DNA from 2 places in the Virgibacillus dakarensis genome. Region 2 is predicted to be linked to the other one. Evidence: a T-box and tRNA genes for the amino acid it is inferred to sense, from the RefSeq annotation. Region 2 holds a T-box; the other holds one or more tRNA genes.
What was found. The T-box of region 2 lies ahead of thrS (threonine--tRNA ligase). A T-box ahead of a tRNA ligase gene usually reads a tRNA of that ligase, here a tRNA-Thr.
Positions count from the first base shown of each region.

Region 1: it encodes a tRNA-Thr, which carries the amino acid that the T-box ahead of thrS (threonine--tRNA ligase) is inferred to sense. The anticodon was not compared.

Region 1 covers NZ_LT732554.1:1,093,423-1,096,838, reverse strand. The annotation lists gene CZ382_RS15155 (hydroxymethylglutaryl-CoA reductase, degradative) at 1-745, opposite strand, end outside; tRNA gene CZ382_RS15150 (tRNA-Lys) at 967-1,042, opposite strand; tRNA gene CZ382_RS15145 (tRNA-Gln) at 1,102-1,176, opposite strand; tRNA gene CZ382_RS15140 (tRNA-Tyr) at 1,189-1,273, opposite strand; tRNA gene CZ382_RS15135 (tRNA-Thr) at 1,313-1,388, opposite strand; tRNA gene CZ382_RS15130 (tRNA-Val) at 1,481-1,556, opposite strand; tRNA gene CZ382_RS15125 (tRNA-Glu) at 1,635-1,709, opposite strand; gene CZ382_RS15120 (hypothetical protein) at 1,722-2,168, opposite strand; gene fabI (enoyl-ACP reductase FabI) at 2,275-3,051, shown strand.
Region 2 covers NZ_LT732553.1:1,775,196-1,778,611, reverse strand. The annotation lists gene dnaI (primosomal protein DnaI) at 1-709, shown strand, start outside; gene ytxC (putative sporulation protein YtxC) at 869-1,720, shown strand; T-box leader at 1,784-2,009, shown strand; gene thrS (threonine--tRNA ligase) at 2,082-3,416, shown strand, end outside.

The DNA of each region.
Region 1 (3,416 bases), on a different contig from region 2:
CGTCCCGCACCGCTTCTCCGGCAAAATCATCCGACCCTAAGAGTTCAGGCGGGATGGCACAGCTTGCTTTAGCCAGGCATCGATCTGCATAATTGGAAAGGATACGTAAATACACCTTCCCATTTGTTAGTTGTTCTATTGAGGGTGCCAATGCTTCCACCATGGTATTGATAATATTGGCACCCATCGCATCGCACGTATTAATATATACATGGACTACAAGCATTTTACCATATTTTGATCCTGAACCTTCATTTAAAAGTCTAACTTCCAGATCCTCTGCGCCGCCACCCCTGGCGACTAAACTAGGATATGCAGCATTTGCATCATTTAGCAATGCGTCCCTTTCCGCCAATATCGCCTTTTTAGCCCCTTCGATATCAGGGCAACCGACAACCTGAATTTGCCCGATCATAACTCGCCCTGTCGATTCTGTTGTGAATCCACCGGCATCCCGGACAATTTTGGCAATATAACTGGCAGACGCTACAACAGATGGCTCCTCGATAGCCATTGGCACAGCATAATCCTTGCCATTAATTAAAAAGTTTAATCCTAATCCAAGTGGCAAGGGAAAGGTTCCAATAACGTTCTCAATCATATTATCCGCTGTACCTAATGGTAACGACTCAGCTTTACGTAAATTATTTAGTTGTTCGTCATTGAATAATTGCATAGATGCCAGTAGCTCTCGCCGCTTTTCAACAGTCATATTGTAAAAACCGGGGATCCTGGAAGTTTTCATACCAACTCATCCTTTTGCCTTCCGTATAATATATTTATATCATGTATGATTTGTTTTTAGAAAAAAATTTACTCTTTCTATTATGTAAAAAAACAGCGTAAAATGCAAATAAACAAGGTTGTTGATAAACAGTACGACCTTGTTTTTTCTAATTATACTATGGATAGTGACATTTATGCTAGAGTTCTTTTGGATAAATTGTTATTAAATAATGGAATAAATGGTGAGCCATGGAGGATTCGAACCTCCGACCCTCTGATTAAAAGTCAGATGCTCTACCGACTGAGCTAATGGCTCAAAAGCAATATTGGCAATTGCTAGTCCTTATGTAATAAACGGTTGAAAAAATAAAAAAATGGCTGGGCTACCAGGATTCGAACCTGGGAATGACGGGATCAAAACCCGCTGCCTTACCGCTTGGCTATAGCCCAACAATCTGATAATGGTGGAGGGGGGCAGATTCGAACTGCCGAACCCTGAGGGAGCGGATTTACAGTCCGCCGCGTTTAGCCACTTCGCTACCCCTCCGTATTGTTAACCATATTTCACGATTTATACATAAAAAAATGGTGCCGGCCAGAGGACTTGAACCCCCAACCTACTGATTACAAGTCAGTTGCTCTACCAATTGAGCTAGGCCGGCCTATAGTTTCTTACCTAAGTATGCTCATCGTTCCAGAAGCTTATTCAGTAAGATCGGGAAAACCGGAACATTACAGCTTTGCTCGGGTAAGATGGTGGAGGATGCAGGGCTCGAACCTGCGACCCCCTGCTTGTAAGGCAGGTGCTCTCCCAGCTGAGCTAATCCTCCATGTACAGGATGTGGTGGTGCATGTATTGTGACATAACGTTATTTAACATGTCCGCCAAATTGCCATTTTATCTTTAGTGGTGACCCGTACGGGATTCGAACCCGTGTTACCGCCGTGAAAGGGCGGTGTCTTAACCACTTGACCAACGGGCCTTAACGGCTTTGTCATCGATTAAAATAAAACCTTGTCGCAAACCGACGAATTTTATTATATACAGATAACCTATTTTTGTAAAGAGGATTTTTATATTTTTTTACTTTATAACGGAAAAACCTTTCCAACCGCCGATATTTTGCATTTTCCGGTTGATGTTTCCGATCTCCGGCCGATGTTTCTGCTCTCCGGTCGATGTTTCCGCTTTCCGGCCGATGTTTCTGCTCTCCGGTCGATGTTTCCGCTTTCCGGCCGATGTTTCTGCTCTCCGGTCGATGTTTCCGCTTTCCGGCCGATGTTTCTGCTCTCCGGTTGATGTTTCTGCTCTCCGGCCGATGTTCTCCTCCTCCGCCGATGTTTCCGCTTTCCGGTCGATGTTTCTGCTCTCCGGTCGATGTTCTTGTTTTTCCGGTCGAAATCCACACTTTCCAAGTTGTTATTTCCTCATCTTCCAGCAATGCCCCCTGATTTAATCAACAGCTAAGCATCATTTACACTATGGTTTCTTTAACGGAAAGGTTTGGGGTATAATATGTACAGTATTCATATATTGGAGGTAAACAAATGTCCGATTTATTAAAAGGAAAAAATATCGTTGTAATGGGAGTAGCAAACCAGCGAAGCATTGCTTGGGGAATTACCAAATCGTTACATAATGCGGGAGCAAATTTGATTTTCACTAATAGACAAGAACGCTCCTATAAAAAATTAGTCAAGCTGCTCGAGGAAAACGGAATAGAAGCCAAATTAATTGTCACATGTGATGTTGCTAGTGACGAAAGTATTCAATCTGCCTTCAGTGAAATTAAGGATAAAGTTGGCGTTATTCATGGATTGGTTCATTCTGTTGCTTTTGCCAATAAAGAAGAATTAAAAGGCGAATATGCCGATACTTCCCGTGATGGCTTCTTATTGGCACAGGAGATAAGTGCTTATTCACTTGTAGCTGTCACAAAAGCTGCCAAAGAACTCATGACAGAGGGCGGCAGTATTGTTACCCAAACCTACCTTGGTGCAGAACGAGTTATTAAAAACTACAATGTCATGGGTGTTGCAAAGGCATCCTTAGAGGCTAGTGTACGGTATTTGGCGGAGGACGTTGGAAAATATGGCATCCGGGTAAATGCCGTTTCTGCGGGTCCAATTCGAACATTATCCGCTAAAGGTGTATCCGGGTTCAATGAAAAAACCTCTGTAATTACGGAAAAAGCGCCTTTACGCCGTAACATTGATCAAGATCAAGTGGGCGATGCAACATTATTCTTCATGAGTGAACTATCAAGAGGAATTACCGGCGAAGTTCTTCATGTTGATTCGGGATATCACATCATTGGTGGCTAAATGAAATAGACGCTTGCCTTCAAGCGTCTATTTTAGTACGTATATTTTAGCTTTTGAGTCCGGGTTCCATTGGGTGGTAAATTGTAGGAGGATGGTTTGGAAGCAGAAGCATAGACAGGCGAACCATTTATCATGTTCCTAATCTATTTAAATAGACTATTGGTCTAACTTCTTAATATGTAGTTTTGAAAGAGCAGAGTGACCAATAAGAAACCCCACTTGGTTGCTATCTTCCGTAATTTCCCCGTTTTTCCGAGGGTGATTCCGGTTTATAGCTGCCTAGATCAACAGATTAGCCTTTAGTTACGGTCTTTGGATGTTACATAAAGACATGGTAACGAATTTGGACGGGAAAAAATAAGACA
Region 2 (3,416 bases):
CAAGTGCATCAATATGATTCAAGGATATTCTCCAATATTAAAAGCAGATAATAATGAATTACATTTAACATATGAAAAATGCCATAGTCGTGTAGCATATGAAAAACAGAAAGAACAGGAAAATTTGATTAACAGCCTGTACATGCCCAAGGATATATTACATGCGAATCTGGACAGTTTGGATATAGATGATACGAGAAGGCAAATTGTCCGGGAATTGATGCTTTTTTTAAAACAGGCACAAACCGAATTACCAGCGAAAGGGTTTTATTTTTCCGGCCCCTTTGGTGTTGGGAAAACCTATCTTCTTGGGGCGATCGCCAATGAACTAAAGAAATTGCACATTTCATCCATGCTTATTTATATGCCGGAATTTGTCCGTGAAATGAAAGGGTCAATCAAGGATGATTCTATCAACAGGAAAATAGATTATTTTAAGAAAACAGAAGTTCTGATGTTGGATGATATTGGTGCAGAAACACAGTCTGCCTGGTTCCGTGATGAAATCCTCGGATCAATTTTGCAGTACCGCATGATGGAACGATTGCCTGTCTTTTTTACTTCCAATTATAGTTTGGAGCAATTGGAGGAGCAGTTAGCTATATCAAATCGCGGTGGCGTTGAAAAAGTAAAAGCCGGCAGAATTATTGAGCGAATTAAACAAGTAAGTAAAGAGTTTCTCATGTATGGGGAGAACCGACGCAACTAAATAAGGAAGCTAACAGGATTAGTGCTATTCTGTTAGCTTCTTTTTAAACTTTCGGAAGTGTCGGTTTTACTATTGTTGGTAGTTTATCCGGATCATACATTTTTTCACCCTTTTGTCCATATAATGTAACAGTTTGGTTCTGGATGAGGGTGATATTTGTTGCTGGAAGTTTATTTTAGTTCTGACAAAGAAGTGATCAGTTTTTGTGAGTATTTATTTCGTTATAACAAGCAAATTGAATTGCATTGGAAAACAGATGAGGATTGGGGGAATCTACTACAACTGCAATACCAACTGCCAGGCAACAAGACGATGGATTCAATTGCAAAGGCGATGACCGATGTGTTTATCAATCATCGATTAACCAATATGATCAAACATATTATGGAAGAATACTATTACTATACGAATACGGATGAGATGGAACGCATCCTGGATTTAACGCATTGGATTTTTTCTGGTGAGGATGATGACAGCCTCCAAGTAAGAAAAAACAAGGATCCCAATCAATTATTGCAGTCCTTGTTCATTGCTAATATTAAAAACACAACAACGATCCATTATGATTCAATCGTTAAGTTTCGCCTGAAGGTTTTTAAAGATCAATTAATCCATTACGTTGGACTGGCAATCGACGAATTTAAACGGGAAGAGGATCATCAGGCATTTGTAAACATGTTGCGTGAATACATTGCAAAAAAAGAACCAACCTATAATCTGATTCATGTATTGCAAGGAAGTACATTTTCATTTTTTAAAGAAAATGGCAAGCCGTTTTCAAAAATGGAATTACGGATGCTGATGCAGAAAGAACCGTTATATATTGTCGGACTGGATAAAGATGAATTAAATTTGGCACCTTTAGTCGCGATGGCACCGAAGAAAATAAAAATTTATGGTGACCATCCGTCAGAACCGAAAACGTTAACCGTGATTAATGTTTTCGAGGAAAAAGTGGAGTTCGAAGCCTATAAAAATTTTCCATTTGCTTATTATTTGAAAAATCAATGAGAAAAGGCTTGATTTTCATATCGTGAGAGGCTATAATACGACTTATATTATTATTTATTAGGATAATAAGTAAGGATAAGGACAAGATCATTTGCCTATTGTATAAACAAGAGATGGAAGCCCGCTGGCTGAAAGCTTCCAATATACAACCGGATGATTACCACCTTTGAACTCTGCTGTCGAACAGATCCAGTAGACAGTAGCGTACCATCTGCGTTAAAGATGATGAGCCGTAATAATGATTTACGGGAATTAGGGTGGAACCACGTGTTAAGCGCTCGTCCCTTTGCATAGATGCAGAGGGGTGGGTGTTTTTAATTTTTTTAAAAATGGTTTTAATAAATGATAAGGAGCGATAATCATGGCAGCAGACATTGCAATTATTTTCCCTGACGGTGCTGAAAAAGGATTTCCTTTTGGGACAACTGGAGAGGATATAGCAGCAACTATTTCCCCCGGATTAAAAAAGCAGGCACTTGCCATTAAGCTTGATGGCAAGCTGTACGATTTAAAGCGAGAATTACCTCATGGTGGGGCAATTGAAATTATTACGTATAAAAACAAAGAAGGCATTGACATTGAACGGCATTCCGCAGCGCACTTAATGGCACAGGCGATTAAACGTTTGTACGGAAAGGTTCAATTTGGTGTTGGCCCGGTCATCGAAGAAGGGTTTTATTACGACATGGACATGGAGCATACGATTACCCCAGAAGACCTGCCAAAAATTGAAAAAGAAATGCGCAAGATTGTCGATGAGAACCTGGAAATTGAGCGAATCGAGGTTACCCGTCAAGAAGCGAAGGATATGTTCCGGGGAATTGGTGATGAGCTGAAGCTCGAATTGATTGATGCCATTCCGGAAGATGAACAGGTAACGATCTACAAGCAAGGAGAGTTTTTTGATCTTTGCCGGGGTGTACATGTTCCATCGACAAGCAAAATCAAGGCATTTAAATTATTGACTATCTCGGGAGCGTATTGGCGTGGAGACAGCAATAATCAGCAACTGCAGCGGATTTATGGAACTGCTTTTGAAAAACAAAGCCAGGTGGACGACTATTTGCGGATATTGGAAGAGCGAAAAGAACGCGATCATCGTAAACTTGGAAAAGAATTAGGGATTTTTACCGTTTCCCAAAAGGTTGGTCAAGGACTGCCGTTATGGCTGCCAAAAGGCGCGACGATTCGCCGCCAAATTGAGCGTTATATCGTTGATTTGGAAGAGCGGTTGGGCTATAACCATGTATATACACCGGTATTGGGCAGTATCGATTTATATAAAACGAGTGGACATCTGGATCATTATGATGACGACATGTTTCCGGTAATGGAAATGGACAACGAAGATTTGGTTCTCCGTCCAATGAACTGCCCGCACCATATGATGGTATATAAAAATCAGTTGTATAGCTATCGGAATTTGCCAGTCAGGATTGCGGAGCTTGGTACAATGCATCGGTATGAAATGTCCGGGGCTTTGGCAGGTCTGCAACGTGTGCGGGCAATGACGCTGAATGATGCCCATATCTTTGCCCGTCCAGATCAGTTAAAGGACGAATTTATTCGTGTAGTTGAACTTGTTCAAAAAGTGTATCAAGATTTCGGTATTGAAGACTATTACTTCCGCCTCTCATACCGTGATCCGGAAGATAAAGAAAAGTATATCGATAATGATGAGATGTGGGAAAAAGCC